Regions from separate parts of the Cedecea davisae genome, predicted to be linked through region 2. Evidence: predicted binding sites of a transcription regulator. Region 2 holds the regulator's gene; each other region holds the start of a gene.
What was found. Region 2 encodes PurR, which represses purine synthesis genes. Its sites were predicted from a motif close to CANGCAAACGTTTGCNTG; they were not measured.
Positions count from the first base shown of each region.

Region 1 (8,075 bases), 1.9 Mb from region 2:
TTCCGCTTGCCGAGAGCTGTAAATTACCGTCACCCTCGAGCGGCAGCGCAGGCCAGCCCCATGCCTGAAGCACGTTAACCGGTATGCTCTGGCCCTTCAGGTTAACGCTCACCGCCCTCTGAGGCGTCTGGCTCACGTTTGCCGTTGCCTCGAGTAATCCTTTACCGGTAAAGGCGCTAATCTCGTTTATCGCAATTTGATTCTGGCTGGCATTCAGCGAAATGGACGGGCGGCGGACATCAACGCGATTAAACGTCGCGGCGGCGGCATTGAACGACGCATTGCCCGCCCAAATTCCCCACTGATGCTCCCGCACCAGCTCAATATTGGTGGCCGTTCCGTCAAGCCCGGTTAGCTGGAACGGCCAGTTAGCATCGATATCAATAATCAGGTTGCGGTTAGCCGAGAATTTTTTCACCGTCACAGAACTCAGCCAGTCAGGCAGTTTCTCCATCCACAGCGCCTTCCAGTTTGCTGGAAGAGTATATTCGAGACCGCTAATCACGGCTTCGTCCACCAGAGCCCGGTTGCCGTCGCGCAGCCACTGGCCGGAAGCGCGAACCAGGCCGCCTTCCCAGCGCGAGCTGAACTGGCGCAGCGTGGCGCCCTCTGGAGCAAAATCGACATTCACAATCGGATCCTGCAAATGCAGAGAGCCGTTAATAAATTCGCTGGCGTTCATCGATAGCTGGCCGTCATCGCTCTGCCAGCCACCGTTGGCCAGCGTGAGATTGCGCAAGCTGAGAGCCAGGTCGTTTACCGCCCACTCTTTTCCTTCCAGACGGGCATCGGTGATTTCCAGTCGATCTATTTTGAGAGAAGGAACCGACGTGACCGGCGCGAGAAAATCGGTGAGCGACGAGGCGGTTTGCAGTCGAATATCGTTGAGCCGAAGGCTGCCAACCTGCCAGGAGCCATCGGCGTTACGGTGTGCGCTCCCCGTCAGGGAGCCGCGAGCAACATCCGCCCCGATAGTCGTCAGCGTGACCCGATCGTTGTCCAGCGCCCCCTGGAGCAATACATTGCTGGCGTTTATGCCGTTGAGCGTCAGCGAGCCAGCGCTAAAGGCGATATTGGCTTTATTTCCGAGAACCTTGCCCGCTTCCGGTTGCCACGGAGAGACGCCGCCCTCTACGCGCTGGGCGCTGAGGCTCCATTCGCTGCCCGGGCTGTTAATAGCCATATCCTGAAGCTGGAGCTTGTCCGCATCCAGAGGCAGCGGAACGGCGCTGGCGCTGAGGTTTAGCGTGCCCTGTTGCAGCAAAATGGTGTCAACGTAGAAGGGTTGTGAGAACTGGCGCGTGCTCAGCCCAATATCCACATTCTTTGCCACCAGCGTGGCGGGCTGGCCGGACCGGCCAAATGTGACGTTATGAAACACCAGATGAGTGGGAGAAGACCAGCTGTGCTCCATCTCATTAAACGAGAGGTGATACTGGCTCTTTTCATTCACCCAACTGCTGATTTGGCTCGCGCCCCAGCGGGTCTGCAACAAAATATAAAAGGCGACCAGCGCCAGAATCACCAGGCCCAGCAGAGCAAGAATTAGCTTTCCGAGAAATTTCATTGTCTTCCGTCCCATGAAGTTTCGGTAAGGGTGTTATGCCCCATTTACCGCTTTAGCTCAAGGAAGGGATTGTCAGAGGAGGTTTCGCGCCGGCAAAAAGATCGCCGGCGCGTGAGGATATTACTCTTTTTCCGGCGGGAAAATCAGGTTCAGAACGATGGCCGTAATACCGCCGGCGGCGATACCTGAAGAGAGCAGAGTTTTCATCCAGTCAGGCGCGAACTGCAAAATCAGCGGCTGCTGTGATACGCCAAGACCCACGGCGAGAGACAGGGCAATTATCATAATAGCGCGGCGGTTTAACGGCTCGCGGGAGACGATGCGCACGCCGGAGGCGGCGATAGTCCCGAACATGACGATAGTTGCGCCGCCGAGCACCGGCTCAGGGATATGCTGCACGAAGCCGCTTACCGCCGGGAACAGGCCGAGCACAATCAGCATCAGCGCCACCACAAAGCCCACGTAGCGGCTGGCTACGCCGGTCAACTGAATCACGCCGTTGTTCTGGCCGAAGCAGGAGTTGGGGAAGGTGTTGAACACCGCCGAAACGCAGGAGTTCAGGCCATTTGCCAGCACGCCGCCCTTGAGGCGTTTCATATACAACGGGCCGGAAACCGGCTGCTCTGAAACGTCTGAGGTGGCGGTAATATCGCCGATGGTTTCCAGCGAAGTCACCATAAATACCAGCATCAGCGGGATAAGCAGGCTCCAGTCAATGCCCAGGCCGTAATACAGCGGCGTTGGAACCGTAATCAGGCTGGTATTGGTCGGTGCGGTGCTGGCAGGCAGCATGTCGAGTGCCCAGGCCAGCAGATAGCCGACGGCCATCGCGATAACCAGCGAGGCTACGCGCAGGTAAGGGTTACGCTGGCGGTTAAGCAGAATGATGACCAACAGCACGGCTCCGGCCAGCAGCAGGTTTTTAGGCGCGCCAAAAGAGTGATCGGCCATCGCACCATAGCCGCCGCCGATGGAGGTCAGCCCGACCTGAATCAGCGACAGGCCGATAATCATGACCACCACGCCGGAAACCAGCGGGGTAATGATGCGGCGGGCGAGATGCAATACGCGGGAAATAACCATTTCCGTGCAGCTGGCGAGCATCAAAGTACCGAACAGCGCGGCCATCATTGTCGGCACGTCGGCACCGCCGTTTTTCAGCGCCATACCGCCCATAATCAGCGGTGAAACAAAGTTAAAGCTGGTTCCCTGAATCGACAGCAGGCCAGAGCCAACCGGCCCCCAGGCTTTGATTTGAATAATTGAGGCTACGCCGGAGGCGAACAGCGACATACTGATGATGTGCTGAGTGTCTGATGCCGGTAATCCTAATGCCTGGCAAATCAGCAGCGCCGGAGTAATAACCGCAACAAACATGGCCAGTAGGTGCTGACAGGCGGCGAAAAGCGTTTGCGGAAGCGGCGGGCGGTCTTCAAGGCGATAGATCAGTTCGCTCGGATGAGTCTGCGCAACCGGTTGCGCATTTTCTGACTCGACGGCATTTACGGACATCAGAGGTTATCTCGTGGCTGGAAAAGCGCTGATTTTAACGGACTGGGCGGCAAAAGCAAACGATTGCCAGTAAAAGTCAATAAGAGTGAAATTTCATAACTCTGCCGTTAGTTATAACTTTCACCCTGTTTTTGGTTAAAATATGGCAGCTGATTTCCCAAAGAGGGGAAATAACAGCAAAGGATAATCAAGCGCGCTGTCAGGCATGCGCAAAAAGGAGCACTGCAATGTTTCATCTTGATACGCTTTCTACTCTGGTCGCCGCCACGCTTGTTTTACTGCTGGGGCGAAAAATGGTCCATTCGGTCCCCTTTCTAAAGAAGTACACCATTCCTGAGCCGGTCGCCGGTGGCTTGCTGATAGCCGTTGCGCTGCTGGTGCTGAAAAAAAGCATGGGCTGGGAAATTGAGTTTGATATGAGCCTCAGAGACCCCCTGATGCTCGCATTCTTCGCCACTATCGGGCTTAACGCTAATATCGCCAGTTTGCGCAAGGGCGGAAGAGTGGTGGGAATTTTCCTGTTTGTCGTCGTCGGGCTGCTGGTGATGCAAAACGCCATCGGTATCGGTATGGCAAGCATGTTGGGATTAGATCCGTTGATGGGACTGCTTGCCGGTTCGATTACGCTTTCCGGCGGCCACGGTACGGGGGCGGCATGGAGCAAGCTGTTCACCGAGCGCTATGGCTTCCAGAATGCGACGGAAGTGGCCATGGCCTGTGCAACCTTTGGTCTGGTTCTGGGCGGTTTAATCGGCGGCCCGGTTGCCCGCTATTTGGTTAAGCACTCCTCAACGCCAAACGGTGCGCCGGAAGACAATGAGATCCCGGGGGCTTTTGAAAAGCCTGACGTTGGCCGCGTGATAACTTCCCTGGTGCTGATAGAAACCATCGCCCTGATAGCCATATGCCTGACGGCAGGGCGTGTCGTGGCCGGGCTTTTGCAAGGTACGGCGTTTGAGCTGCCGACGTTTGTCTGCGTGCTGTTTGTCGGCGTGATCCTCAGCAATGCGCTGGCAATTATGGGCTTTTATCGTGTATTCGAACGTGCGGTTTCGGTACTCGGCAACGTCAGTCTGTCGCTGTTCCTGGCGATGGCGTTGATGAGCCTCAAGCTCTGGGAGCTGGCTTCCCTCGCGCTGCCGATGCTGGCCATTCTGGCGGTACAAACGCTGTTTATGGCGCTGTATGCCATCTTTGTCACCTGGCGTTTGATGGGCAAAAACTACGACGCGGCGGTGCTGGCTGCGGGGCATTGCGGATTTGGTATGGGCGCAACGCCAACGGCGATTGCTAACATGCAGGCTATTACCGAGCGTTTTGGCCCTTCGCATATGGCGTTTCTGGTGGTGCCGATGGTCGGGGCGTTCTTTATCGATATTGTAAACGCGGTCGTTATCAAGCTGTTCCTGATGCTGCCGCTGTTTGGCTAAGCGTTTGAATAACGCTCGGTTTCCGGCATCCATCGCTCGATGAGCGCCAGAGCCTGCTCGGGATAGCGCTCATGAATATGGCGCGCCAGGCGCTGAACCTGCGGGATCATCCCCTGGTCCCGCAGCAGGTCGGCAACTTTGAACTCAGCGGTGCCGGTCTGGCGGGTGCCGAGCAGTTCGCCTGGCCCCCGGATTTCGAGATCTTTCTGCGCGATAACGAAACCGTCATTACTGTCCCTTAGCACCTGCAGGCGCAGCTGGGCGGTTTTCGACAGCGGCGATTTATAAAGCAGTACGCAGTGGGAAGCAACCGCGCCTCGGCCAACGCGACCGCGAAGCTGGTGGAGTTGCGCAAGACCCAGACGCTCCGGGTTTTCGATGATCATCAGGCTGGCATTGGGCACGTCCACGCCGACTTCGATGACCGTCGTCGCAACCAGGAGATGCAGTTCGCCCTGCTTAAAGGCCTGCATAACCGCCTGCTTCTCCTGCGGCTTCATGCGGCCGTGCACCAGGCCGACGTTAAGCTCCGGCAATGCGCCTTTTAGCTCTTCCCACGTCACTTCTGCCGCCTGGGCTTCCAGCAGCTCCGACTCTTCTATCAGGGTACAAACCCAGTAGGCCTGGCGGCCTTCATCGCGGCAGGCGCTGCGCACTCGTTCGATAATTTCATTGCGGCGCGTATCGGCTATTGCCACCGTGGTAACCGGCGTGCGGCCCGGCGGCAGCTCGTCAATAATCGAGGTATCAAGATCGGCGTATGCGGTCATCGCCAGGGTGCGTGGGATAGGCGTGGCGGTCATGATCAGCTGATGAGGGTGGAAGCCCTGTATCTGGCCTTTTTCCCACAACGCAAGGCGCTGGTGAACGCCAAAGCGGTGCTGTTCATCAATGATAACCAGCGCCAGGCCGGCAAACTGTACCTGTTCCTGGAAAATAGCGTGAGTACCCACCACCATAGAAACCTGGCCGCTGGCAATGGCTTCCTGTTGCGCAATCCTCGCTTTACCTTTCTGCTTCCCGGCCAGCCAGCCCACTTCTATGCCCAGCGGAGCAAACCACTGGCGGAAGTTATTGGCGTGCTGCTCTGCCAGCAGTTCGGTGGGGGCCATCAGGCCAACTTGTTTGCCGTGCGCAATAGCCCGCAGCGCGGCAAGCGCGGCAACCAGCGTTTTGCCTGAGCCAACATCACCCTGTACCAGGCGCATCATCGGCACGTCCTTCGCTAAATCCTGCTCTATCTCAGCGACTACGCGCGCCTGCGCCCCGGTTGGTTTAAACGGCAGCGCCGCCAGCAGCCCATTTTTTAGCTCGTCGTGATTGGTTAGCGGCAGGGCATGGTAGCGCTGCGCCCCGGCTCGCAGAGCGAGCATACTCAGGTTGTGGGCGAGCAGCTCTTCCAGAATGAGGCGCTGCTGAGCAGGGTGTTTACCGGTTTCGAGGTCGGCAAGCTTCATGTCCGGCGGAGGCCGGTGCAAAGTACGCAGGGCTTCGGGCAGGCTAATCATGCCCTGACTCAGCTCGGTAGGCAGCAGTTCGGTAATGGCGCAGGTATCCAGTAACTCAAGCGCCTGGTCCGTTAGCTTACGCAGCGTGGCCTGGCGAATACCTTCGGTTGTCGGATAAACAGGGGTTAGCGTTTCCTGTAGCTCAGGAGTGCTCAGGTCGCCCTGAATACGGTATTCCGGGTGGATCATCTCCGCGCCATATTTACCGCGTTTGGCCTCGCCGTAAGCTAGTACGCGCTTGCCGGTGGCAAGGCTATTTTTCATCGCCGCGTTGAAGTTGAAGAAACGCATCGTCAGTATGCCGGTGCCGTCGCTTATCTGGCAGGTCATCATGCGGCGGCCGCCGAAAGTGATATTGCAGTTCAGCACTTCGCCTTCCACCGTGGCGTAAACGCCGGGTAGCAGGTCGTTAATCGAATAAAGATGGGTGCGGTCTTCGTAACGCAGAGGCAGATGAAGCAGCAGATCCTGGAGGGTGTGCAGGCCAATTTTGGCCAGCTTTCCGCTCTGGCTGGCACCCACTCCGGCAAGCGTGCTTAACGGTATGGCATCCAGCAGGCGGCCTTTCATGGCTTACTCCGCGGACTGCATCGTTGCCCACCATGCGGCATCAGCTTCTATCTCACCTTGCTGATTCACATGTGGGTAAGGCAGGCCTTTGCGGCGGGACACATTCGCCAGCACCGGGTAACCGCCTTCAAATAACAGTCTTTGCTGCTCGGCTTCCGGCAGTGCGCTATTTTCGCGCTGGTACATACCTGCGTTCTGACGCTGGCGCTGGGCTTCATAAAGAATCAGCGCGGAAGCGACGGAGACGTTGAGCGACTGCACCATGCCCGTCATCGGAATAATGATGTCCTGGTCTGCGAGAGCCAGCGCTTCTGCGGTAATACCGGTTTTTTCCTGGCCCATCAGAATGCAGGTTGGGCGCGTATAGTCTATCTCGCGGAAATCTACGGCTTTGTCGGAAAGGTTGGTTGCCAGAATTTGCATACCGCTGCTTTTTAGCTGGCTAACGGCTTCGCCGATGGTGGCGTGGGTTTTCACTTCTACCCACGAGTTGCTGCCCGCGGCCGAGGAGGCCATGGTGCGCATACGGCTTCCCGGCCAGACCGCGTGCACTTCATGCACGCCGACGGCATCGGCGGTACGAATTATTGCGGAGACGTTATGGGGCTTGTGCACCTGCTCCATGCAAACGGTCAGGTCAGGCTGGCGTCTGGCGAGCATCTCGCAAATACGCGCATAACGTTGAGGATTCATAACACTAGTTTCTGTTGCGGGTAACTTTAATCACATCCGGCATCACGCGGATCTTGCGCATGATGTTTGCCAGATGGACGCGGTCCCGGGCGGTCAGTCGAATAAAGGCGCTGTAAACGCGGCCGTCTTTCTCTTCGGTATTCAGGCTCTGAATATTAGAACCCGCGGTGTTGATAGCCGCAGTCAGGTTGGCCAGCGCGCCCTGGTGGTTGAACATGTCCACCTTGATCTCGGTAATGAATTCCTGCTCGGTCTCTTTATCCCACTCTACCGCCATAAACTTCTCAGGCTCTTTCTGGTAGCCACGAATATTTCGACAGGACTCATGGTGGATAACCAACCCTTTTCCAGGGCTGACGTGAGCAACGATAGGATCTCCCGGGATAGGGCGACAGCACTTGGCGAAGGTAATCAGTACGCCGTCAGCGCCTTTGATTGGCAAGTTGCTGTGGGTTGACGTCGTCGCCGAGCCGGGTTGTGAGGTGACCGGAGCTTCACCCTGAAGGTTTTTTGCCACCACCACGCTCATCGCGTTGCCGAGGCCGATTTCTGCCAGCAGGTCGTCAAGAGACGCCAGCTTCATGCGTTCCAGCTCGCGCTGAACGTTCTCGGCCGGGATCTCGGCAAGCTTGCGGCTGCCGCCCAGCGCATGGTTGAGCAGGCGACGCCCAAGGCTGACGGAGTCGTCGCGCTTGAGGTTTTTCAGCATCTGGCGAATTTTGGCGCGTGCTTTGGAGCTGACGACAAAATTGAGCCACGCGGCATTCGGGCGTGCGCCCGGCGCGGTGATGATTT
Region 1 covers NZ_CP172054.1:4,749,911-4,757,985, reverse strand. The annotation lists gene ACG1VR_RS22755 (AsmA family protein) at 1-1,567, opposite strand, end outside; gene ACG1VR_RS22750 (NCS2 family protein) at 1,688-3,079, opposite strand; gene gltS (sodium/glutamate symporter) at 3,307-4,509, shown strand; gene recG (ATP-dependent DNA helicase RecG) at 4,506-6,587, opposite strand; gene trmH (tRNA (guanosine(18)-2'-O)-methyltransferase TrmH) at 6,591-7,280, opposite strand; gene spoT (bifunctional GTP diphosphokinase/guanosine-3',5'-bis pyrophosphate 3'-pyrophosphohydrolase) at 7,285-8,075, opposite strand, start outside.
Region 1: a site for PurR is predicted at 3,132-3,149, ahead of ACG1VR_RS22750 (NCS2 family protein). Genes of this name have one in related genera too.

Region 2 (8,075 bases):
ATTTACGAAATTACTAGACGACCGGTCTACTTGAGGAAAATCCATGTCAGCAGATAAACTGTTTACGCCGCTTAAAGTTGGCGCAATTACCGTACCAAACCGCATCTTTATGGCTCCGCTGACGCGCCTGCGCAGCATCGAACCCGGCGATATCCCAACGCCGCTAATGGGCGAGTATTACCGTCAACGCGCGAGCGCTGGCCTTATCATCAGCGAAGCTACGCAGATTTCTGCTCAGGCTAAAGGTTATGCCGGTGCGCCAGGCCTGCACAGCGATGAGCAAATCGCGGTGTGGAAAGACATCACCGCTGGCGTACATGCGGCGAAGGGCCATATGGCCGTTCAGCTGTGGCATACCGGTCGTATTTCCCACAACACCCTCCAGCCAGACCAGCAGGCTCCCGTTGCGCCATCCGCAATTATCGCCGGTACCCGCACTTCGCTGCGTGATGAAAACGGTAACGCGGTTCGCGAAGATACTTCGATGCCTCGCGCGCTGGAAACCAGCGAAATCCCGGGTATCGTCAATGACTTCCGTCAGGCGATTGGCAACGCGCGTGACGCCGGTTTCGACCTGGTAGAACTGCACTCCGCCCACGGCTACCTGCTGCACCAGTTCCTGTCCCCTTCTTCTAACCACCGTACCGACGAGTACGGCGGCAGCCGCGAAAATCGCGCTCGCCTGGTGCTTGAGGTGGTGGACGCGGGGATCAAAGAGTGGAGCGCCGATCGCATCGGGATCCGCGTTTCCCCGATTGGCTCCTTCCAGAACGTGGATAACGGCCCGAACGAAGAAGACGACGCTCTGTACCTGATTGAAGAGCTGGGCAAGCGCGGTATCGCATATCTGCATATGTCCGAACCTGACTGGGCAGGCGGCGAGCCGTACACCGAAGCCTTCCGCGAGAAAGTGCGCGAGCGCTTCAGCGGCGTGATTATCGGTGCCGGTGCCTATACGCCTGAAAAAGCGGAAGACCTGATCACCAAAGGTTTGATTGATGCGGTAGCCTTTGGCCGCGCATTCATCGCCAACCCGGACCTGGTTGCCCGCCTGCAGGCCAATGCTGACCTGAACCCGCAGCGCCCTGAGTCCTTCTACGGCGGCGGTGCCGAAGGCTACACCGACTACCCAACTCTGTAATACCGAAGTTCCTTTCATTGATAGCGGCGAGCGATCGCCGCTATACTCAAAGCTTGTGCTAATAACTGTTTCATTCGACGAGGATTTTATGCGTCTACTTCATACCATGCTGCGCGTTGGCGATCTGCAACGCTCCATCGAGTTTTACACCAAAGTGCTGGGCATGAAACTGCTGCGCACCAGCGAAAACACCGAATATAAATACTCTCTCGCCTTTGTTGGCTACGGGGATGAAAGCGACACCGCAGTTATCGAACTGACCTACAACTGGGGCGTGGACAGCTACGATCTCGGCACCGCTTACGGCCACATCGCCTTAAGCGTGGACAACGCGGCTGAAGCCTGCGAACGCATTCGCAACAACGGCGGCAACGTTACCCGCGAAGCGGGCCCGGTTAAAGGCGGCACCACCGTTATCGCCTTCGTGGAAGATCCCGACGGCTATAAAATTGAACTGATCGAAGAGAAGCACGCGGGCAAAGGCCTGGGTAACTGATTTTTTCGTTAGGCAATGGGCGCAATGTGCGCCCAATACTGCAACACTCCCCGAAATTTGCCATAATGCGCGCTGCATTTTCCCCGTATTAAGAGAATCTGATGTCAGACAACACGCAACTGCATGGCCTGTGCGACCGTTTCCGTGGTTTTTATCCGGTGGTTATTGATGTTGAAACCGCGGGTTTTAACGCCAAAACTGATGCGTTACTGGAAATCGCCGCCGTTACCCTGAAAATGGATGAAAACGGCTGGTTATCCCCCGATGAAACGCTGCATTTCCATGTCGATCCGTTTGAAGGCGCTAATCTTCAGCCTGAAGCGCTGGCCTTTAACGGCATTGACCCGCACAACCCGCTGCGCGGTGCAGTCAGCGAATACGATGCGCTGCACGCCATCTTTAAAGCCGTGCGCAAAGGGATTAAGGACAGCGGATGCAGCCGCGCGATTATGGTGGCGCACAACGCAACCTTCGATCACAGCTTTATGATGGCCGCCGCCGAGCGCGCCTCGCTGAAGCGTAATCCGTTCCACCCGTTCGTGACGTTTGATACCGCCGCGCTAAGCGGGCTGGCACTAGGCCAAACGGTGCTGGCAAAAGCCTGTATTGCCGCTGGCCAAAAATTTGACAGCAGCCAGGCACACTCCGCGCTGTACGACACCGAGCAAACCGCCCTGCTGTTCTGCGAAATCGTCAACCGCTGGAAGCGCCTCGGCGGCTGGCCTCTGCCCCCGGCGGAAGAACCCGAGTGCGAAGCATAAAAAAAGCGACCCGAGGGTCGCTTTTTTGTTCGCCGGGCGGGATTACTCCGCGCCTGACTCCTGAGATTTGTACTTCTCTGCGGTCTCTTTAATCAGGGACTGCAATTCGCCGCGCTGGTACATCTCGATGATGATGTCGCAGCCGCCAACCAGTTCGCCGTCAACCCACAGCTGCGGGAAGGTCGGCCAGTTCGCGTATTTCGGCAGCTCGGCGCGAATGTCCGGGTTCTGCAAAATATCAACATAGGCAAAACGCTCGCCGCAGGCGGAAAGTGCCTGAACGGCCTGAGCGGAGAAGCCGCAGCTCGGCAGCTTCGGGGAACCTTTCATATAGAGAAGAATCGGGTTCTCAGCGATCTGGTTTTGAATTTTTTCAATAGTGCTCATTGTCTTGCTTCCTCAAACCTTGATACGGCAACAGTCTGCCATTGTAGCCAGTTGCACCCCGGCCAGAAAACACCAATTTTAGAAAGGTTTTTCCCTGGAATGCGCGGCGATGCAAACATGCTTTAAGAATAACACTTTTCAGCCGCGCGAAAATTAGCAATTTGCTCCATCCACGATCAATAAAACAGCAGATAACCCCCGGGAATGATTAATTTTTTAGCACCAGCTTCCACTTTTGACCGTTAAATAGTAATTGCCTATTAACATTATCGGCTTTTATGCATTAGAATCGTCGGGTTTCGCAAAAATCATACGCAGGCATGATGGTTAGCATCGTGCTTTCATTTATCAGGGGATTGACGAGTGGCGCGGATAAATAAAATCTCTATCACGCTATGTGCTCTGCTATTTGCTTTGCCCTATACTCCTTTGGCGCAGGCGTCCGAGCACGTCCGTCACCATGCTGCACAGAAAAGCCACCCGGCGAAGACCTCAGGTAAAAGCAGCAAGGTCAAAGAGAAAGCAAAAACAAAGGTCAGCACCAGCTCCACAAAGAAGTCCGGAAAGAAAGAAACCGTTCAGGCAAAAAGCAAAGTCGCAAAGAACAAAACCTCCGGCAAAAGCAAAACCCTCGCAAGCAGCAGTAAAAAAACCTCTCAGAAATTGGCCATTCAGCCAACCGCCGCCACCTTCACTGAAAAATGTACCCACCGTAAAGGGCATAAAAAACAGTGCGTAAAGGTGAAGGCAGAAAAAAACCAGACTATCGCTCAGGCGCATAAAGTCCGGGTGCAGAAAGCACAGAAAACGGCAATGAACAAACTGATGGGCCAGATTGGTAAGCCTTATCGCTGGGGCGGCACTTCGCCTCGTACCGGTTTTGACTGCAGCGGCCTCATTTATTACGCCTACAAAGATCTGGTTAACATCCGTATCCCGCGCACCGCAAACGAAATGTATCACCTGCGTGATGCCGCGTCGGTTGGCCGTGGCGAGCTGGAAAGCGGCGATTTAGTGTTCTTCCGCACCCAGGGGCGCGGCACCGCCGATCATGTGGGTGTCTACGTCGGCAACGGCAAGTTTATCCAGTCTCCGCGCAGCGGCCGCGATATCCAGATTACCTCCCTGAGCGAAGATTACTGGCAGCGTCACTACGTCGGCGCCCGCCGCGTGATGACTCCGAAAACCATCCGCTAAATACTGAACTGCCCGGCAACGGGCAGTGCCTTTCTGCTTTTGCACACTCTTTCAATTTGTTACCCTAATAACCACAATAAAAGTAGTTATTTGGTGTACTCAAAATAACAAGGAGTGAAGCAATGTCGTTCGAACTACCCGCCCTGCCCTATGGCAAAGACGCTCTCGCGCCCCACATCTCGGCCGAAACCCTGGAATACCACTACGGTAAGCATCACCAGACCTACGTCACTAACCTGAACAACCTGGTAAAAGGCAGCCCGTTTGAAGGGAAAACGTTAGAACAGATAGTGAAAAGTTCAGAAGGTGGAATTTTCAATAACGCGGCTCAGGTCTGGAACCATACCTTCTACTGGCACTGCCTGGCACCGAACGCTGGCGGAGAGCCAACGGGTGAGCTTCTGGCTAAAATTAACCAGGCGTTTGGCAGCTTTGAGGCGTTTAAAAAGCAGTTTAGTGAAGCGGCAATTAAAAACTTTGGTTCGGGCTGGACCTGGCTTGTGAAAAATAGCGATGGCGGCCTGGCTATTGTTTCTACCGCGAATGCCGGAACGCCGCTGACGACCGACGCCACGCCGCTGCTGACCGTGGATGTCTGGGAACACGCCTACTATATCGATTACCGTAACGCTCGCCCGGTGTACCTTGAGCATTTCTGGGCGCTGGTAAACTGGAGCTTCGTGGCGAAAAACCTCGCCGCCTGATAACCAGAGAGCAAGACGTTTCTCTGTTTGCCAGAAATGTTAAGGGCCGCATTGAGCGGCCCTTATTAAATCAGTGCAGTACGGCGGTTAGCGCACCGGCAACAATCAAGCTCAGTACGACAACCGTGGTCACCACGGAAAACTTCAGATCGGTACTCATCGTAAGCTCCTTTATTTCCCTACAAAGTGTAAGTGGGGTGATTTTCCCACAATTGGCGATAAAAATCCTGCTGGATTTGCACAGATCTCGGTTTTCCCTCTTCCACTTTGCTCCGGGATAAGCCAAAATCCTTCGCTAATTTACCGCGTATCGCCCGGCAACGCCCTCCTCCCGCTGTATGTCGCATTCCCGACAGGCCTGCAACCAACGTGTTGCCCCAGGAGTTAGCGAAGGCAAACGTTTAACACATGAGTTATCAGGAGTTTACGATATGGTCTGGAGTGACATCTAATGGCAACGATTAAGGACGTAGCGAAACGCGCAAACGTTTCCACTACAACTGTGTCACATGTCATCAACAAGACCCGTTTTGTTGCGGAAGAGACGCGCAACGCCGTTTGGGCGGCCATCAAAGAGCTGCATTATTCTCCGAGCGCCGTAGCCCGCAGCCTGAAGGTCAACCACACCAAATCTATTGGCCTGCTGGCAACCTCCAGCGAAGCGCCCTATTTTGCCGAAATTATTGAGTCGGTTGAAAATAGCTGCTTCGCCAAAGGCTATACCCTGATCCTCGGTAATGCGCACAACAACTTTGATAAGCAGCGCGCCTACCTGTCGATGATGGCGCAAAAACGCGTTGATGGGCTGCTGGTGATGTGCTCCGAGTACCCGGAAACGCTGCTCTCCACTTTGGAAGAGTACCGCCATATTCCGATGGTGGTCATGGACTGGGGCGAAGCCCGCGCCGACTTTACCGACTCGGTCATCGATAACGCCTTCCACGGCGGCTATCTCGCTGGCCGCTATCTGATTGAGCGCGGCCATCGCGACATCGGCGCTATTCCCGGCCAGCTGGAACGCAACACCGGCGGCGGTCGCCATGCCGGGTTCCTCAAGGCGCTTGAAGAGGCCAATATCAAGGTGCCGGAGAACTGGGTGGTTCAGGGCGACTTTGAGCCGGAGTCCGGCTACCGCGCCATGCAGCAGTTGCTTAACCAGCCTCATCGCCCTACCGCGGTATTCTGCGGTGGCGATATTATGGCAATGGGCGCCATTTGCGCAGCGGATGAGATGGGACTGCGCGTGCCGCAGGATATCTCCATCATCGGCTACGATAACGTGCGCAACGCCCGCTACTTCTCTCCGGCGTTAACCACTATTCACCAGCCGAAAGAGCGCCTGGGTGAAACCGCCTTTAATATGCTGCTCGACCGTATTGTTAACAAACGCGAAGAGTCGCAGACTATTGAGGTGCATCCGCGCCTGATCGAGCGCCGCTCGGTTGCCGACGGTCCGTTCCGCGACTACCGCCGCTAAACGCTCAGCGGAGCCGGGTTTTGCCGCCCCGGCTCCTGCAGCCATTCCTGATTCATCGTCTCGCTGTCCCCGAGGTAGTCCAGCAGCCAGCTTAAAGCCGGCGAGGCATCGTCCTGCCGCCAGGTCAGGCAACAGGCCGCATCCGGGAACGGATTTTCCAGCGTCAGCTCCCGCCACTCGCCGCCGTCCAGCCATGGCTTAGCAATGTGGGCGGGCACCATGCCAATGCACAGGCCCGCACTCAGGCAGTCCGCCCCCGAAGCCCAGTCCGGCACCACGACTCTGCGCTGGTTATCCAGCAACCAGGTAATGCGCTTGGGCAGAGAACGTGAAGTATCTTCCAGCACCAGCGACGGCCATGCCCTTAGCTCATCATCAGGAATAACACCTTCGTGTTGCGCAAGCGGATGCCCGGAGGAAACCACGCAACGCCAGCTTAACGCCCCCATATCCCGGAACGCATAGCGCCCCCCTACAGGAATGGCCTGAGTTGCGCCTATAGCCGCCTCAACCCGCTCGTCCGCCAGCGCGTCCCACACGCCGTTGAACACTTCCTGAAACACCCGCAGTTCGATATCCGGGAAGTGACGATAAAAATCCAGCACCAGCTGGCGGGTCCGCTCCGGCTTCACGATATTGTCCACCGCGATGGAGAGATGCCCGCGCCAGCCGTTGGCTATCTGCTGGCACTGCTGGCGGGTTGCCATCATTTTTTTGATAACAGAACGCCCTTCTTTAAGAAAAAAGGCTCCGGCGGCGGTTAACTCAACATCGCGATGGCGACGTTCAAACAGCGGCACGGCCAGCCATTCTTCGAGCTGACGTACCGTATAGCTTATGGCAGAAGGCACGCGATGCAGCTCCTGGGCCGCCCCGCTAAAACTGCCGTTGCGCGCCACCGCGTCAACGACCTCCAGAGAATATTCAGACCACATGTTTTTTGCCTGCAAAAATTTTGAATGCAACTCGCAAATATTAGCGTTTCACAAGCGCTTTTGCACTCCGTAGACTCCTGCCCCGTTAACCTGCTATCAAAATCAAGAGAAAACTATGCAACCATCAAAGGGATTTCTTATCTGGCTTGCCGGGCTGAGTGTGCTTGGCTTCCTCGCCACCGACATGTATCTGCCCGCCTTCGCCGCCATTCAGCAAGATCTGGGGACTAACGCCTCGGCGGTCAGCGCCAGCCTGAGCCTGTTCCTCGCCGGGTTTGCCTTCGCGCAGTTAATGTGGGGCCCGCTGTCAGACCGCTTCGGGCGTAAACCTATTCTGCTGATTGGCCTGGGGCTGTTTGCCGTCGGCTGTATCGGCATGCTGTGGGTCGAAGACGCCGCCACGCTGCTGGTCCTGCGTTTTATTCAGGCCGTTGGCGTCTGCTCCGCCGCCGTGAGCTGGCAGGCGCTGGTCACGGATTATTATCCTGCCAACCGCGCGGGCCGCATCTTTGCCACCATTATGCCGCTGGTAGGGCTTTCACCCGCGCTTGCGCCGCTGCTCGGCAGCTGGCTGCTTAACCATTTTGAATGGCAGGCTATTTTTGCCGTGCTGTTCGCCATCGCCCTGCTGCTGATGATCCCCACCCTGCGCCTCAAGCCGCGCACCCAGCATCACCCGCAAACTGAAGACAATAAAGTCAGCTTCTTCTCTTTATTACGCTCGCGCACCTATAGCAGCAATGTGCTGATTTATGCTGCCTGCTCAGCCAGCTTCTTCGCCTGGTTAACCGGTTCGCCGTTTATCCTTAATGAGATGGGCTACAGCCCGTCTGTTATTGGCCTGAGCTATATGCCGCAGACCGTCGCCTTCCTGATTGGCGGCTATGGCTGCCGCAGCGCGCTGCAAAAATGGCAGGGGAAACAGCTGCTGCCTTGGCTGCTGGCGCTGTATGCGTTGAGCATTGTTGCCACCTGGG
Region 2 covers NZ_CP172054.1:2,807,630-2,815,704, forward strand. The annotation lists gene ACG1VR_RS13405 (alkene reductase) at 44-1,141, shown strand; gene gloA (lactoylglutathione lyase) at 1,230-1,637, shown strand; gene rnt (ribonuclease T) at 1,739-2,398, shown strand; gene ACG1VR_RS13420 (Grx4 family monothiol glutaredoxin) at 2,441-2,785, opposite strand; gene ACG1VR_RS13425 (NlpC/P60 family protein) at 3,149-3,982, shown strand; gene sodB (superoxide dismutase [Fe]) at 4,105-4,686, shown strand; gene ACG1VR_RS13435 (YnhF family membrane protein) at 4,757-4,846, opposite strand; gene purR (HTH-type transcriptional repressor PurR) at 5,138-6,163, shown strand; gene punR (DNA-binding transcriptional activator PunR) at 6,160-7,098, opposite strand; gene punC (purine nucleoside transporter PunC) at 7,214-8,075, shown strand, end outside.

Region 3 (8,075 bases), 1.9 Mb from region 2:
CCAGAAGGCATTTATCAAAAGTCGGACGGCAGGCACCTTTTTGTGCGTCATTCGGCGGTTTATGTAGTCTGTCTGAAAAGACGCTGACATAAGAAATTGAATGAGCCACTGGTCGTTATATAGCAGGAATTATGCCAACATTGATGGATGTACATTAATGCATTGTTTTTAAATGCAATTAAAGATTTAAATCGAAAATATATTCTGGTGTTTTTTTCACCTCAATGTCGCCAATCCACAACACCTTAATGATTGATTTTTTATAGCATTTAAAATCAACAAGTTAAATGTCTCTAATTGGAGACACAATAAAAGCGCAGGTGTCGGGATTTAGTGACAAAAAAAGCCCCTCACCCTAACCCTCTCCCCAAAGGGGTGTACGTTCCGGGGACATAGTAGACAGATGTTCGGGGACATAGTGAACACCTTTTAACATCTTTTACCCATGATGATCGACCGGTTCTTCAGGTCGATCATTCCCACTTTCGTGCTGTACCACCACACCTCATAACAACCGTCCTCACCGCTTTCCTTCAGCCCCACTCGCTCTCCCCTGAACGCTTTGCCCGCTTTCAGGCTGATACCTCTGATGCTCAGGCTTCCACTGATATCCACTTTTCTTACCGCCACGCCGTCATCGTACTCCGGCCCGGGAGCATCGCTTCTGTACTGTCTGGCCGAAGGCTGATAGCGCGAACCCGGGACCGCCATATTCAGTCCCTCATGCGGGCGTTCAAAGTTATAGACCTCCCGCCAGTGGTCAAATACCCGCTGGAGCTGGTCGCTGTCCGTGAACCATTTCCCCTGCAGAACCTCCGCCTTCAGACTGCGGTGAAAACGCTCGAGCTTGCCCTGCGTCTGGGGATGATAAGGCCGCGAGTGCCCCACCCGGATACCCTGACGCATCAGCCACAGCTCCAGCGCGGTCCAGGTCCCGGTGGTGTCTCCCCAGGGCGCCCCGTTATCCATGGTCATCCTCTCCGGCAGGCCATAGCGCTCAAACACCTTTGTCAGATGTGACTGCACGGTCTCACGCCGCTCGTTGTCGCAGTGCGTCAGGCAGAGTGAAAACCGGGAGTGGTCGTCCAGCAGCGTGAGGGGATGGCTGCGCCCACCGGCGAAGGGAAAGTGTCCCTTAAAATCCATCTGCCAGAGGGCGTTCGGCCTGCCGTGTTCGAAGCGACCGGCAGAGGGGATACCCGGCGGTACACCGGGTAGCAGGCCGTGACGGTGCATCAGGTTGTGCACGGTACTGACGGCAGGAAGGTGGTGCCCCTGCGCTTCCAGCCAGGCCTTAATCTTGCGGGCTCCCCAGCGGGGATGGGCCAGGTGTGCCTGCTGTAACAGGTCAGCCACCTGAGCGGCGGTGGCGTTGGGAGAATGATGGGGAGCCCGTGAGCGGTCAGCGAGGCCGGGAAGTCCGGCCTCGAGAAAGCGGCAAAGCCACTTATATCCGGTGGCGGGCGCGATGCCGAAGTGGCGACAGAGCGCCCGGATGTTAGCCCCGTCCTGCGAGGCAAAGTGAACAAACTCGTGACGTAATGACATGGTATCTCTCGCATCCCAGGGCATAAGCGACTCCGGAAGAGGGTTCTTATGCCGTAGTTGTAAGTGTCTACCATGTCCCCGAACAAGTGTTCACCATGTCTCCGGTATGTACAAGGGGCGAGGGAACTGGATTGGAGCTTTAGCTTGTTCCCCTTCTTTTCCCCCCTCTCCCTTTCAGGGAGAGGGTCGGGGTGAGGGTAATCAGCCCAGTTGCTTACGTGCGTTGCGGAAAATACGCATCCACGGGCTATCTTCGCCCCACTCAGCCGGATGCCAGGAGTTGCTCACGGTGCGGAATACGCGCTCAGGGTGCGGCATCATAATGGTGACGCGCCCGTTTTCGCTGCTCACCGCGGTTATCCCGTTTGGCGACCCGTTCGGGTTTGCCGGGTAGGTTTCGGTCGCGTTGCCGAAGTTGTCCACAAAGCGCAGCGCTACCAGGCCTTTGCTCTCCAGCGCGGCCAGATGCGCGGCATCACGAACCTCCACATGCCCCTCTCCGTGAGAAACGGCAATCGGCATATGGGAACCGGCCATGCCCTGCAACAGCAGCGACGGGCTGGAGGTGACCTCTACCAGGCTGAAACGCGCCTCGAAACGGTCTGAGAGGTTGCGTACAAAGCGAGGCCAGAGGCTGCTACCCGGGATCAGCTCACGCAGGTTGGACATCATCTGGCAGCCGTTGCACACGCCCAGCGCCAGGGTTTCAGGGCGGTGGAAGAAGGTTTCAAACTCGTCGCGAACGCGCTGGTTAAACAGAATGGACTTCGCCCAGCCTTCACCCGCGCCCAGCACGTCTCCGTAAGAGAAGCCGCCGCACGCTACCAGCGTATGGAAGTCCTCAAGGCCGGTACGGCCAGCCAGTAGGTCGCTCATATGAACGTCGATGGCGTCGAAGCCCGCGCGATGGAAAGCGGCAGCCATCTCAACGTGGGAGTTAACGCCCTGCTCGCGCAGAATCGCGACTTTAGGCCGTGCGCCGGTGGCGATGTACGGTGCGGCGATGTCTTCTTTAATATCGAAGCTCAGCTTCACGTTCAGGCCAGGATCGTTTTCATTCGCCTTGGCTTTATGTTCTTCATCCGCGCAGTCCGGGTTATCACGCAGGCGCTGCATCTGCCAGGTTGTTTCCGCCCACCACATACGCAGCGTGCTGCGGCTTTCGCTAAACACCGCATGGCCGTCGGCACTAATGTTGAAGCGGTCACCCGCAACGGCTTTGCCGAGGTAATGCACGCAGTTTGCCAGGCCGTTCTCCGCCAGCAGCGCTTCCACCGCCGCGCGATCTTCGGCGCGAACCTGGATAACCCCGCCCAGTTCTTCATTGAACAACGCAGCCAGACGGTCCGCACCCAGGCTCGCGATATCAACATCCACGCCGCAGTGGCCGGTAAAGGCCATTTCAGCCAGCGTAACCAGCAGGCCACCGTCAGAGCGGTCGTGCCAGGCCAGCAGTTTGCGTTCGGCTACCAGCGCCTGCATCGCATTCCAGAAGCCTTTCAGTTGCTCAACGCTGCGGACATCAGCAGGTTTATCACCCAGTTGGCGGTAAACCTGGGCCAGCGCGGTAGCGCCCAGAGCATTGTGGCCAGCGCCTAAGTCGATCAGCAGCAGGGCGTTGTCTTCGGTGCTCAACTGAGGAGTCACGGTAGCACGCACGTCTTCCACGCGGGCAAAGGCGGTAATAACTAGCGACAGCGGAGAGGTCATCTCGCGCTGCTCGTTACCTTCCTGCCAGCGGGTTTTCATCGACATAGAGTCTTTACCCACCGGAATAGTGATACCCAGCGCCGGGCAAAGCTCTTCGCCTACGGCTTTAACGGCTTCATACAGGCCAGCATCTTCGCCAGGGTGGCCTGCGGCGGCCATCCAGTTGGCGGACAGTTTAATGCGTTTCAGGGAACCGATTTGGGTCGCTGCGATGTTGGTCAGCGCTTCGCCAACCGCCAGGCGGGCGGAGGCGGCAAAGTCCAGCAGAGCCACAGGAGCACGTTCGCCGAGAGACATTGCCTCACCGTAGTAGCTGTCGAGGCTGGCGGTAGTCACCGCGCAGTTCGCGACAGGAATCTGCCACGGGCCAACCATCTGGTCACGGGAAACCATGCCGGTAACGGTGCGGTCGCCAATGGTAACCAGGAAGGTTTTTTCCGCCACGGTTGGCAAGTGCAGTACGCGGTTTACCGCGTCGGCAATGGAAATAGCGCTGCTGTCGAAGGCATCACCCTTCGCTTTTAGCGTCTCAACGTTACGCTCCATTTTCGGCGTTTTACCCAGCAGCACGTCCAGCGGCATGTCGATTGGCTGGTTGTCGAAATGGCTGTCGTTGAGGGTCAGATGCTGTTCGGTTGTGGCTTCGCCGATAACCGCATAAGGCGCACGTTCGCGGCGGCACAGTTCATCGAACAATGGCAGCTGTTCAGGCGCAACGGCCAGCACATAACGTTCCTGGGATTCGTTACACCAGACTTCCAGCGGGCTCATACCCGGCTCGTCGTTAAGGATATCACGCAGCTCAAAGCGGCCCCCGCGACCGCCGTCGCTCACCAGTTCCGGCATGGCGTTGGACAAACCGCCCGCGCCCACATCGTGGATGAAGAGAATCGGGTTGTCTTCGCCCAGCTGCCAGCAGCGGTCGATAACTTCCTGGCAACGACGTTCCATTTCCGGGTTGTCGCGCTGTACTGAGGCAAAGTCCAGATCCGCGTCGGACTGGCCGGATGCCATAGAAGAAGCCGCCCCGCCGCCGAGGCCGATATTCATTGCCGGGCCGCCGAGGACAATAAGTTTGGCGCCCGGAGTGATTTCACCTTTCTGAACGTGGTCGGCGCGGATATTGCCGATGCCGCCAGCCAACATAATAGGTTTGTGGTAGCCACGCAGCTCCACGCCGTTATGGCTATTGACCTGCTCTTCGTAGGTACGGAAGTAGCCGGTTAGCGCCGGGCGACCGAATTCGTTGTTAAACGCGGCTCCGCCAAGCGGGCCTTCGGTCATAATATCCAGCGCGGTGACGATACGGTCAGGTTTGCCAAAATCCTGCTCCCACGGCTGTTCAAAGCCGGGAATACGAAGGTTGGATACGGAGAAGCCCACCAGACCTGCTTTTGGCTTAGCGCCGCGCCCTGTTGCGCCTTCATCACGGATTTCGCCACCGGAGCCGGTTGCGGCCCCCGGCCATGGAGAAATGGCGGTCGGGTGATTGTGGGTTTCTACCTTCATCAGGATATGCGCTTCTTCCTGATGGAAGTCGTAGCGCCCTGCTTCGCGGTCGGCAAAGAAGCGGCCAACGGCGGAACCTTCCATTACCGCGGCGTTGTCTTTGTAGGCAGACAGCACGTAATCCGGCGTTTTCTCGAAGGTATTTTTGATCATCTTAAACAGCGACTTCGGCTGTTTTTCACCGTCGATAACCCAATCGGCGTTAAAAATTTTATGACGACAGTGCTCGGAGTTTGCCTGAGCAAACATATAAAGCTCGATGTCGTTCGGGTTGCGGCCAAGCTTGTTGAACGCAGCCTGTAAATAGTCGATTTCGTCTTCCGCCAGCGCCAGGCCAAGGCGTAGGTTAGCCTCCACCAGCGCTTCACGCCCCTGCCCCAGCAGGTCAACGCTCTGAACCGGAGCCGGCTGATGTTGGGCGAACAGCTGTTGCGCGTCGTCCAGAGAACCGAATACGCTCTCCATCATGCGGTCGTGCAGCAGAGCGGCAACATCCTGCCACTGTGCGGCGGTCAGCGTGCTGCCGGTAACATACCAGGCCACGCCGCGCTCGAGGCGTTTTACCTGAGGCAAGTCACAGTTATGGGCGATGTCGGTCGCTTTAGAAGACCACGGGGAGATAGTGCCCGGGCGTGGCGTAACCAGCAGCAGGGTGCCGGTCGGCGCGTGTTCTGCGAGGGTTGGGCCATACTTCAACAGCCGTTGCAGACGCGCGAGCTCATCCGAGTTCAGCGGCGCATCGAGGTCGGCAAAATGAACATACTCGGCATAAATATCGCTTACCGGAAGGTTAGCATCGTTAAAACGGGCCAGGAGTTTGTTGATACGAAATGCCGAAAGAGCAGGCGAACCACGCAGAATTTCCATCATTAAAGATCTCTCGTCTTCAGGGCGAAGGGGGGAAAACGGGCGGTATTATAGAGAATCCTCCGCCCTGACGAAACCGTTTGCGTATAAATAACAGCAGAAGTTTTTATTGTGCGAAAACTAAACGATATATTCTTAAAAGTTGCTTACTGGCGTTTTCTTACGCAAAATGCGCCTCATCAACACACGAGGTTCATATAAATCATGTTTATTGTTGGCTGAGACTTAACCCGCTGCAGAATGTTATCTATTTGAAAAGAATAAAGATTAATTATCTGCTTATCGGTATCGTCACCTTGTTGCTGGCAGTGGCATTATGGCCCTCCATTCCAGGTTTCAATCAGACCGAAAACCGCATCGCCGCGATTAAAGCGCGGGGGGTTTTGCGCGCCAGTACAATCTCATCTCCGCTGACCTATACATTGATTAACGGTAAGGCGTCCGGGCTGGATTATGAGCTGGCGAGCCAATTTGCCGATTACCTGGGCGTAAAGCTCAAAATTACCGTACGCCCGGATATCAACGTGCTGTTTGATGACCTGGACAACGATAAAGCCGACCTGCTTGCCGCCGGGCTGGTGTACAACTCGCGCCGCAGCAGCAATTACCAGGCAGGGCCTACTTACTATTCCGTCTCTCAGCAGATGGTGTATCGCGTGGGCAGCCCGCGCCCAAAAACGCTGGCTGGCGTGAAGGACAATCAGCTGGTGCTCTCTTCGGGCCAGGCCGTGGTAAGCGATCTTCAGAAACTGAAAGAGAGCCAGTATCCTGACCTTAGCTGGAGCATTGCGGCCAAACAGACCAGCAACCAGCTGTTGCAGCAGGTCGTTGACGGCACCATCGCTTTTACTATTTCTGACTCCATCGCTATCAGTATTTTCCAGCGCGTCCATCCGCAGCTGGCCGTTGCGCTGGACGTTACCGACGAGCAACCCGTCACCTGGTTTTCAACCCGCGACAGCGACGACAGCATGAGCGCCGCCCTGCTCGATTTTTATAATCAAATCAGCAGCGACGGCACGCTGGCGCGGCTTGAGGAAAAATACCTCGGCCACGTCGGCGATTTTGATTATGTCGATACCCGTACTTTCCTTAACGCGGTGGACTCCGTCTTACCAGACCTGCAGCTGCTATTTGAAAAGTACGCCGACGAAATAGACTGGCCTCTGCTGGCGGCAATCTCTTACCAGGAATCACACTGGGACACCCACGCCACTTCGCCGACCGGGGTGCGCGGCTTAATGATGCTGACCAAAAATACCGCCCAAAGCCTCGGTATCACCGACCGACTGGATGCTGAGCAGAGCATAAGCGGCGGCAGCCGGTATTTGAAAGATATGATGAGCAAAGTGCCGGACACGGTGCCTGAATATGAACGCATCTGGTTTGCGCTGGCGGCCTACAACATGGGCTATGCCCATATGCTCGATGCCCGCCAGCTGACGGCGAAGCAAAAAGGCAACCCGGACAGCTGGGCGGATGTTAAAACCCGCCTGCCCCTGCTAAGCCTGAAACCTTATTACAGCAAAACGACCTATGGTTATGCTCGTGGACACGAGGCTTATGCGTACGTGGAAAATATCCGCAAGTATCAGTTAAGTCTGGAAGGGTATTTGCAGGAAAAAGAGCGGCAGGCGGCGCAGGAAGAGAAGTTTGCCGAGGCTTACCCGGTGGTAGCCCCGGTGGAGCTGTCTACTCCGCCTTACGGTCCTTTTCCTTTAGGGCCTTTTTCTCAAGACGACGGGCGCGAAAAAAATCACTCAGCATGGCCGAGCACTCTGACGCCAGTACGCCCTCAGTAACCTCAACCTGATGGTTCATACCGGGGTGGCCGAGAACGTCCATCAGCGAGCCAATAGCGCCAGTTTTTGCGTCACGCGCGCCAAACACCAGCCTGCCGATACGGCTATGTACCATCGCGCCCGCGCACATCACGCAGGGTTCGAGAGTGACATAAAGCGTGGTGTCGAGCAGGCGGTAGTTTTGCAACACCAGCCCTCCCTGCCGCAGCGCCATTATCTCGGCGTGTGCGGTAGGATCGTGGCGGCCAATCGGTCGGTTCCAGCCTTCACCAATCACCTGATTGTTATGCACCAATACCGCACCAACCGGCACTTCGCCCTCATCCCAGGCGCGCTGTGCCAGCGTTAAAGCATGGCGCATCCAGTGTTCATGGGTAAATTCTGTCTCAGACACAAGGCTCTCCGCGGGATAAGTGGGCGGCGCATTATACACACCGCATACCGGATGCGAAACGACCTCACTCGAGCTGCTGTAGCTGCCCCTGCGGGGTGACGCGCCAGCGATGCTGGCAAAAATAGAGCAGCGGGTTGTCCTGGTGGCTGTCGCTGTAGCCGCTATAGAGGCACAGTGGAGCGCCAATTTTCTGCTCCAGCTGCACCACTTTTTCGTGGCCGAGGCAGCGCAGCGTTAGCACCCAG
Region 3 covers NZ_CP172054.1:956,166-964,240, reverse strand. The annotation lists gene ACG1VR_RS05140 (IS481 family transposase) at 430-1,572, opposite strand; gene purL (phosphoribosylformylglycinamidine synthase) at 1,750-5,637, opposite strand; gene mltF (membrane-bound lytic murein transglycosylase MltF) at 5,886-7,436, shown strand; gene tadA (tRNA adenosine(34) deaminase TadA) at 7,327-7,830, opposite strand; gene yfhb (phosphatidylglycerophosphatase C) at 7,895-8,075, opposite strand, start outside.
Region 3: a site for PurR is predicted at 5,704-5,721, ahead of purL (phosphoribosylformylglycinamidine synthase). Genes of this name have one in related genera too.

Region 4 (8,075 bases), 2.5 Mb from region 2:
GATAAACGTGGTCTTATCCCGGCTGGCGCGTTCCAGGGCATCCTGGTAGCGTTTACGCTCGGTAATATCACGCCCAAAGCCCATCAGGCCATGGCGTTTCCCCACGCGGTCGTAATAAGGCACTTTACGAATTTCGAAGCAGGCTTTGCGCCCGTCCGGGTAATCAAGCCACTGCTCGTAGGTTAGCGACACGTTGTGGCGGAAGACTTTCTCGTCGGTCTCCAGCACTTTTTCGGCGGCCTCGGCAGAGTAAACGTCCTGCGGTTTGAGGTGGATTAGCTGCTTTTCGCTTTTCCCGGTCAACAGCTCCATCGCCCGGTTACAGCCTGAGAATTCTTTATCTTCGTTGCGGTAGAACACCAGGTCAGGGGAGGCATCAAGGAAGGAGCGCAGGAAAGAGGACTGCTGCTCAAGCCGGATTTGCGTCTCTTCACGCTCCTGCATCTCCACTTTAAGCTGCTCAAGCATAGTCTGGCGCTCGGCTTCCGCCTTCACGCGGTCGGCAATTTCCTGGTTGAGCTGGGCGATATTATCTTTTAGCTGGACGTTGAGGATCAGGTCACGCTCGCGCATCTCCTCAAGTTTTTCCACCAGCTTCGACAGGCGCTGCCTGGACTCTTCAAGCTGCTCAACAACAACCGACAGGAAGTAGACCGCCCACGGCGTAATCAACAACCCAAAAAAGATGGAGCGAACAACATCGATGCTTTCGACCTGGCCGCGCAGCAGCATGGTGACGGCCATCTGCACCACCATCGCCAGCACGACCAGAGCCGAAGCCAGCAGCAGGGAGAAGCGCACTAACCCCAGCTTCACCATAAGATCGACGTAATACTGCGCTAATAACCGGATTTGCTTCATGGAACCCTTCCTTCGCCGTGGATGCGCTAAATATACCGCAAAAAGGGCTAACGCTCAGGTATTACGAAAGAAGTGAGAGATCCCACGGCGTACCCAGAGCCGATCCTTGCGTTCCATGTTCCAGCAGGTAGCGATCTATCTCCACCATCGCCGTCCAGCGGTTTTCACACCATAAAGGCGCCAGCAGCGTAGGGCGGCGTGCGCTGGCGGAGATGCGGTGAAACACCACGTCGAGGGGCGTATGGCGAATCATCTCTGCGGCGGTTTGCACGTATTCCTCAAGCTCAATGCCGCCGAGGCGGCCCGCACGCCAGCTTTTCGCCATAATGCTGCCTTCAACAATGTGTAGCGGATGCAGCTTCAGGCCATCCACGCCGGTTTCCACCACCCGCTCCAGCGTTTCCATGCACTGCTGCTGCCCCTCGCCGGGCAAACCTACAATCAGGTGGCTACAGACTTTCAAACCACGGGCACGCGCCCGCCGCGTGGTTTCTTGATAGCAGGCAAAATCATGCCCCCGGTTGATACGGTGCAGGGTTTTATCGTTCGCCGTCTGTAGACCCAGCTCCAGCCAGACCTCGTACCCTTGTTCGCGGTATTCGCTTAGCAAATCGAGCACGCTGTCGGGCACGCAGTCCGGGCGGGTTCCTACACACAGGCCGACAATGCTGGCCTGGCTCACCGCCTGCTGATACATCGAACGCAATACCTGAACCTCTGCCCAGGTGCTGGTGTAGGCCTGAAAATAAGCCAGATAGCGCTGCGCGCGATCCACGCGGCTGGCCTGCCGCGCGAGCTGCACGGCAATAGAGTTGTGCTGCTGTTCTTCATCGGCAAAAGAGGCGACATTGCAAAAAGTGCAGCCCCCGCGCCCGATAGTACCGTCGCGATTCGGGCAGCTAAACCCGCCGTGAAGCGAAAGCTTGTGGACCTTTTGCCCGTAACGACGAGAGAGATCGCCGCCAAACATATTGACTAATTTCTGTAACTGCATAATCTGATGGGCCGTCCCGAAAAAGGGGCCTAGCCTGCCATTTTCTGTTCGCCCCGGCGATGACCTGGATCAATCGCTTCGGCGCAGCTTTATCTATTGAATAACCATTCAAAATTAGTGCAATTTTATCCACTCCAAGCGTAATTACTTTTCCTTATGACGCATCCCTTTATTTAAAGAATATGACGCCCGGTGAAAAACAGTGTCATGCTGCACGCCGCGAGGGTTAGGCAGCATATCGTGCTGGCAATATCATTCATGCCAGCATGGTCTGGAGTTTCACGGGCTTTCGGATAGTGAGGACGATCACATAAAGCCCGACGTTAGCAGACCTTTCTGAATGTGCAAAAAAGACAAAAAAATCTTCTTATTCATATCGTTAACCCACTCTTAGCACAATTATGTATAAATAAGAATGCCATTTGACCTGTGTGCTCTTTCCCGATAAGTTGGAAATCCGCTGGAAGCTTTCTGGATGGGTTCTGTGCCCATCATATTTATGCAGTAATTGAGATTCCCTCTAAAGCAAGTCCTCAACACTTGTGACACCGGATGCGTTGGACATTAAGAGGGCGACACGCGAGGCAAGCGTAAGATGCGCAAACCCCGTCGCCATGCCCTTGCTGCGTCCACGCGCAAACGGTTGGGGGTAACGTAGAGCCTGGGGAGGTTCACTGATATGTTGTACGATAAATCCCTCGAGAAGGATAACTGTGGTTTCGGCCTGATCGCCCACATAGAAGGCGAACCTAGCCACAAGGTAGTGCGTACCGCTATTCACGCACTGGCCCGTATGCAGCACCGCGGCGCGATTCTGGCCGACGGTAAAACCGGTGATGGTTGCGGCCTGTTGCTGCAAAAACCGGATCGTTTCTTCCGCATCGTTGCAGAAGAGCGCAATTGGCGTTTAGCTAAAAACTATGCCGTTGGCATGATTTTCTTAAGCCAGGATGACGCGCTTGCCCGCGCCAGCCGCCGCATTGTTGAAGAAGAGCTGCAAAACGAAACCCTGTCTATTGTTGGCTGGCGCGAAGTGCCGGTTAATAAAGATGTGCTCGGTGAAATCGCCCTCTCCTCTCTGCCACGTATTGAGCAAATTTTCGTTAATGCCCCGGCGGGCTGGCGTCCTCGCGATATGGAACGTCGCCTGTTCATCGCCCGTCGCCGTATCGAAAAACGCATCCAGGAAGACAAAGACTTCTATATCTGTAGTCTCTCTAACCTGGTGAACATTTATAAAGGTCTGTGTATGCCGGCGGATTTGCCGCGCTTCTACCTGGACCTGGCGGATCTGCGCCTGGAATCAGCCATTTGCCTGTTCCACCAGCGCTTCTCCACCAACACCGTACCTCGCTGGCCTCTGGCTCAGCCGTTCCGCTATCTGGCGCACAACGGCGAGATCAACACCATTACCGGTAACCGCCAGTGGGCACGCGCCCGTACCTACAAATTCCAGACACCGTTGATTCCTGACCTGCACGACGCCGCGCCGTTCGTCAACGAAACCGGCTCTGACTCCAGCTCCATGGATAACATGCTTGAGCTGCTGCTGGCGGGCGGGATGGATATCGTTCGCGCCATGCGTCTGCTGGTTCCGCCAGCCTGGCAGAACAACCCGAACATGGACCCGGAGCTGCGCGCCTTCTTTGACTTTAACTCCATGCACATGGAGCCGTGGGACGGCCCGGCCGGTATCGTTATGTCCGACGGGCGTTTCGCCGCCTGTAACCTGGACCGTAACGGCCTGCGCCCGGCGCGCTACGTTATTACCAAAGATAAGCTCATCACCTGCGCGTCCGAGGTTGGGATCTGGGATTACCAGCCGGACGAAGTGGTTGAAAAAGGCCGCGTTGGCCCCGGCGAGCTGATGGTTATCGATACCCGCGTTGGCCGTATTCTGCATTCCGCAGAGACCGACAACGATCTGAAAAGCCGCCATCCTTACAAAGAGTGGATGGAGAAAAACGTTCGCCGCCTGGTGCCTTTTGAAGAGCTGCCGGACGAACGCGTCGGCACTCGCGAAATGGATGACGACACGCTCGCCAGCTATCAGAAGCAGTTTAACTACAGCAGCGAAGAGCTGGACTCGGTCATTCGCGTGCTGGGCGAGAACGGCCAGGAAGCCGTTGGCTCAATGGGCGATGATACCCCGTTTGCCGTGCTTTCCAGCCAGCCACGCATTATTTATGACTACTTCCGCCAGCAGTTTGCACAGGTGACTAACCCACCTATCGACCCGCTGCGTGAAGCCCACGTTATGTCGCTGGCCACCAGCATTGGCCGCGAAATGAACGTCTTCTGCGAAGCGGAAGGCCAGGCCCACCGCCTGAGCTTCAAATCGCCAATCCTGCTGTGGTCCGATTTCCAGCAACTGACCACGCTGGAAGAAGAGCATTATCGCGCCGATACGCTCGACATCACTTATGACGTGACCGAGAAATCACTGCACGAAACCGTAGCGGCGCTGTGCGACGAAGCCGAACGTATGGTTCGCAACGGCACGGTATTGCTGGTGCTGTCCGACCGTAATATTGCCAAAAACCGCCTGCCGGTTCCGGCTCCGATGGCCGTTGGCGCAATCCAGACTCGCCTTGTGGACAAGAGCCTGCGCTGCGACGCTAACATCATCGTTGAAACCGCCAGCGCCCGCGACCCGCACCACTTTGCGGTTCTGCTCGGCTTTGGCGCCACCGCAATCTACCCATACCTCGCTTATGAAACTCTGGCGAAGCTGGTTGATAACGGCGCAATCGACAGAAACTACCGCACGGTGATGCAGAACTACCGCAACGGGATCAATAAAGGGCTGTACAAGATCATGTCCAAAATGGGCATCTCGACTATCGCCTCTTACCGCTGCTCCAAACTGTTTGAAGCCGTCGGCCTGCACAAAGAAGTGTCCGAGCTTTGCTTCCAGGGTGCAGTCAGCCGCATCGGCGGCGCGGGCTTCGCCGACTTCCAGCAGGATCTGCTGAACCTGTCCAAGCGTGCCTGGCTGGTGCGTAAGCCGCTGGATCAGGGCGGGCAGCTGAAGTTCGTCCACGGCGGTGAATACCACGCCTATAACCCGGACGTGGTTCAGACGCTGCAAAAAGCGGTGCAAAGCGGCGACTATGGCGATTACCAGCAGTACGCGAAGCTGGTCAACGAGCGCCCGGTGGCAACGCTGCGCGACATGCTGACCCTGAACCCGCAGGATGAGTCCGTCAAAATTGAAGACGTTGAGCCAGCCAGCGAGCTGTTTAAACGCTTTGATACCGCGGCGATGTCCATCGGAGCATTAAGCCCGGAGGCACACGAGTCGCTGGCCGAAGCAATGAACAGCATCGGCGGTAATTCCAACTCCGGCGAAGGCGGCGAAGATCCTGCCCGCTACGGCACCAACAAAGTATCACGCATCAAGCAGGTGGCTTCCGGCCGCTTCGGCGTAACACCAGCCTACCTGGTCAACGCCGACGTTATCCAGATTAAAGTTGCTCAGGGCGCTAAGCCGGGCGAAGGCGGCCAGCTGCCGGGTGATAAAGTGACGCCGTACATCGCGAAACTGCGCTACTCCGTGCCGGGCGTGACGCTGATTTCTCCGCCACCGCACCACGATATTTACTCTATCGAGGACCTGGCGCAGCTGATTTTCGACCTTAAACAGGTCAACCCGAAAGCGATGATCTCCGTGAAGCTGGTTTCTGAACCGGGCGTCGGCACCATCGCGACCGGCGTGGCGAAAGCCTATGCCGACCTGATTACCATCGCCGGTTATGACGGCGGCACGGGTGCCAGCCCGCTTTCTTCCGTGAAATACGCTGGCTGCCCGTGGGAGCTTGGCCTGGTAGAAACCCAGCAGGCTCTGGTAGCAAACGGTCTGCGTCACAAGATCCGCCTGCAGGTGGATGGCGGCCTGAAAACCGGCCTCGATATCATTAAAGCGGCTATTCTCGGCGCGGAAAGCTTCGGCTTCGGCACCGGGCCAATGGTTGCCCTGGGCTGTAAATACCTGCGTATTTGCCACCTGAACAACTGCGCGACCGGCGTAGCAACCCAGGATGACAAGCTGCGTAAGAACCACTATCACGGCCTGCCGTTCAAAGTGACCAATTACTTTGAATTTATCGCCCGCGAAACCCGCGAGCTGATGGCGCTGCTGGGCGTGAAGCGTCTGGTGGACTTAATTGGCCGCACGGATCTGCTGAAAGAGCTGGAAGGCTTTACCGCCAAGCAGCAGAAGCTCGATCTCTCGGCGCTGCTGAAAACCGCAGAACCGATGCCGGGCAAAGCGGTGTACTGCACCGAGCACAACCCGCCGTTTGACAAAGGCGACCTGAACGCACAGCTGTTAACCCAGGCGCAGCCGTATGTTGATGACAAGCAGAGCAAAACCTTCTGGTTTGACATCCGCAATACCGACCGCTCCGTGGGCGCTTCGCTTTCCGGCTACATTGCGCAGCATAACGGCGACCAGGGTCTGGCAGCAGACCCAATCAAGGCGCATTTCAGCGGCACCGCGGGCCAGAGCTTCGGCGTGTGGAACGCCGGCGGCGTGGAATTGCACCTGACCGGCGATGCCAACGACTATGTAGGCAAAGGCATGGCAGGCGGTCTGATATCACTGCGTCCTCCGGTAGGCTCGGCCTTCCGCAGCCACGAAGCGACGATTATCGGCAACACCTGCCTGTACGGCGCAACGGGCGGCAAGCTGTACGCAGCAGGCCGCGCGGGTGAACGTTTTGCGGTGCGTAACTCCGGTGCTATCACCGTGGTTGAAGGTATCGGCGATAACGGCTGCGAATACATGACCGGCGGTATCGTCTGCATTCTTGGCAAAACCGGGGTTAACTTCGGCGCGGGCATGACCGGCGGCTTCGCCTACGTGCTTGACGAAGACGGCGAGTTCCGTAAACGCGTGAATCCGGAACTGGTTGAATTACTCGACGTGGAAGAACTGGCGATTCATGAAGAGCATCTGCGCGGCATGATAACCGAACACGTTCAGCTAACCGGCTCCCAGCGTGGCGAAGAGATCCTGGCGAACTGGCCATCCTTCGCGGCGAAATTCACCCTGGTTAAACCGAAGTCCAGTGATGTGAAAGCATTGTTGGGTCACCGCAGTCGTTCCGCAGCAGAGCTGCGGGTGCAGGCGCAGTAAGAGGTCACGATGAGTCAAAACGTTTATCAATTTATCGACTTGCAGCGCGTTGATCCGCCGAAAAAGCCATTGAAGATCCGCAAGATCGAGTTCGTGGAAATTTACGAACCCTTCTCGGAAGGCCAGGCCAAGGCGCAGGCGGACCGCTGCCTGTCCTGCGGTAACCCGTACTGCGAGTGGAAATGCCCGGTTCACAACTACATTCCAAACTGGCTGAAGCTGGCCAATGAAGGGCGCATTATCGAGGCGGCCGAGCTGTCTCACCAGACCAACAGCCTGCCGGAAGTTTGCGGCCGCGTTTGCCCGCAGGATCGCCTTTGCGAAGGCTCCTGCACCCTGAACGACGAGTTTGGTGCAGTCACCATCGGCAACATCGAGCGCTATATCAACGATAAAGCCATTGAGATGGGCTGGAAACCGGATTTAACCGGCGTTAAGCAAACCGGCAAGCGCGTTGCGATTATCGGCGCTGGCCCTGCGGGGCTGGCCTGTGCCGACGTGCTGGCGCGCAATGGCGTAAAAGCCGTGGTTTACGACAGACACCCTGAAATCGGCGGCCTGCTGACCTTCGGCATTCCGGCCTTCAAGCTGGAAAAAGAAGTGATGACCAAGCGCCGCGAGATTTTCAGCGGCATGGGCATCGAGTTCAAGCTCAATACCGAAGTCGGTCGTGACGTACAGATGGACGAGCTGCTGAGCGAATTCGACTCTGTTTTCCTCGGCGTGGGCACTTACCAGTCTATGCGCGGCGGTTTAGAGAACGAAGATGCGCCGGGCGTTTACGACGCGCTGCCGTTCCTTATCGCTAATACCAAGCAAATGATGGGCTTCGGTGAAACTGCCGAAGAGCCGTATGTCAGCATGGAAGGCAAACGCGTTGTGGTGCTGGGCGGTGGCGACACCGCGATGGACTGCGTGCGTACTTCTATTCGCCAGGGCGCAACGCACGTTATCTGTGCCTACCGCCGTGACGAAGAAAACATGCCGGGCTCTAAACGTGAAGTGAAAAACGCGCGTGAAGAAGGCGTGGAGTTCCAGTTCAACCTCCAGCCGCTCGGCGTTGAGATTAACGCTAATGGC
Region 4 covers NZ_CP172054.1:323,497-331,571, reverse strand. The annotation lists gene arcB (aerobic respiration two-component sensor histidine kinase ArcB) at 1-861, opposite strand, end outside; gene ACG1VR_RS02025 (TIGR01212 family radical SAM protein) at 923-1,855, opposite strand; gene gltB (glutamate synthase large subunit) at 2,535-6,995, shown strand; gene ACG1VR_RS02015 (glutamate synthase small subunit) at 7,005-8,075, shown strand, end outside.
Region 4: a site for PurR is predicted at 2,488-2,505, ahead of gltB (glutamate synthase large subunit). Genes of this name have one in related genera too.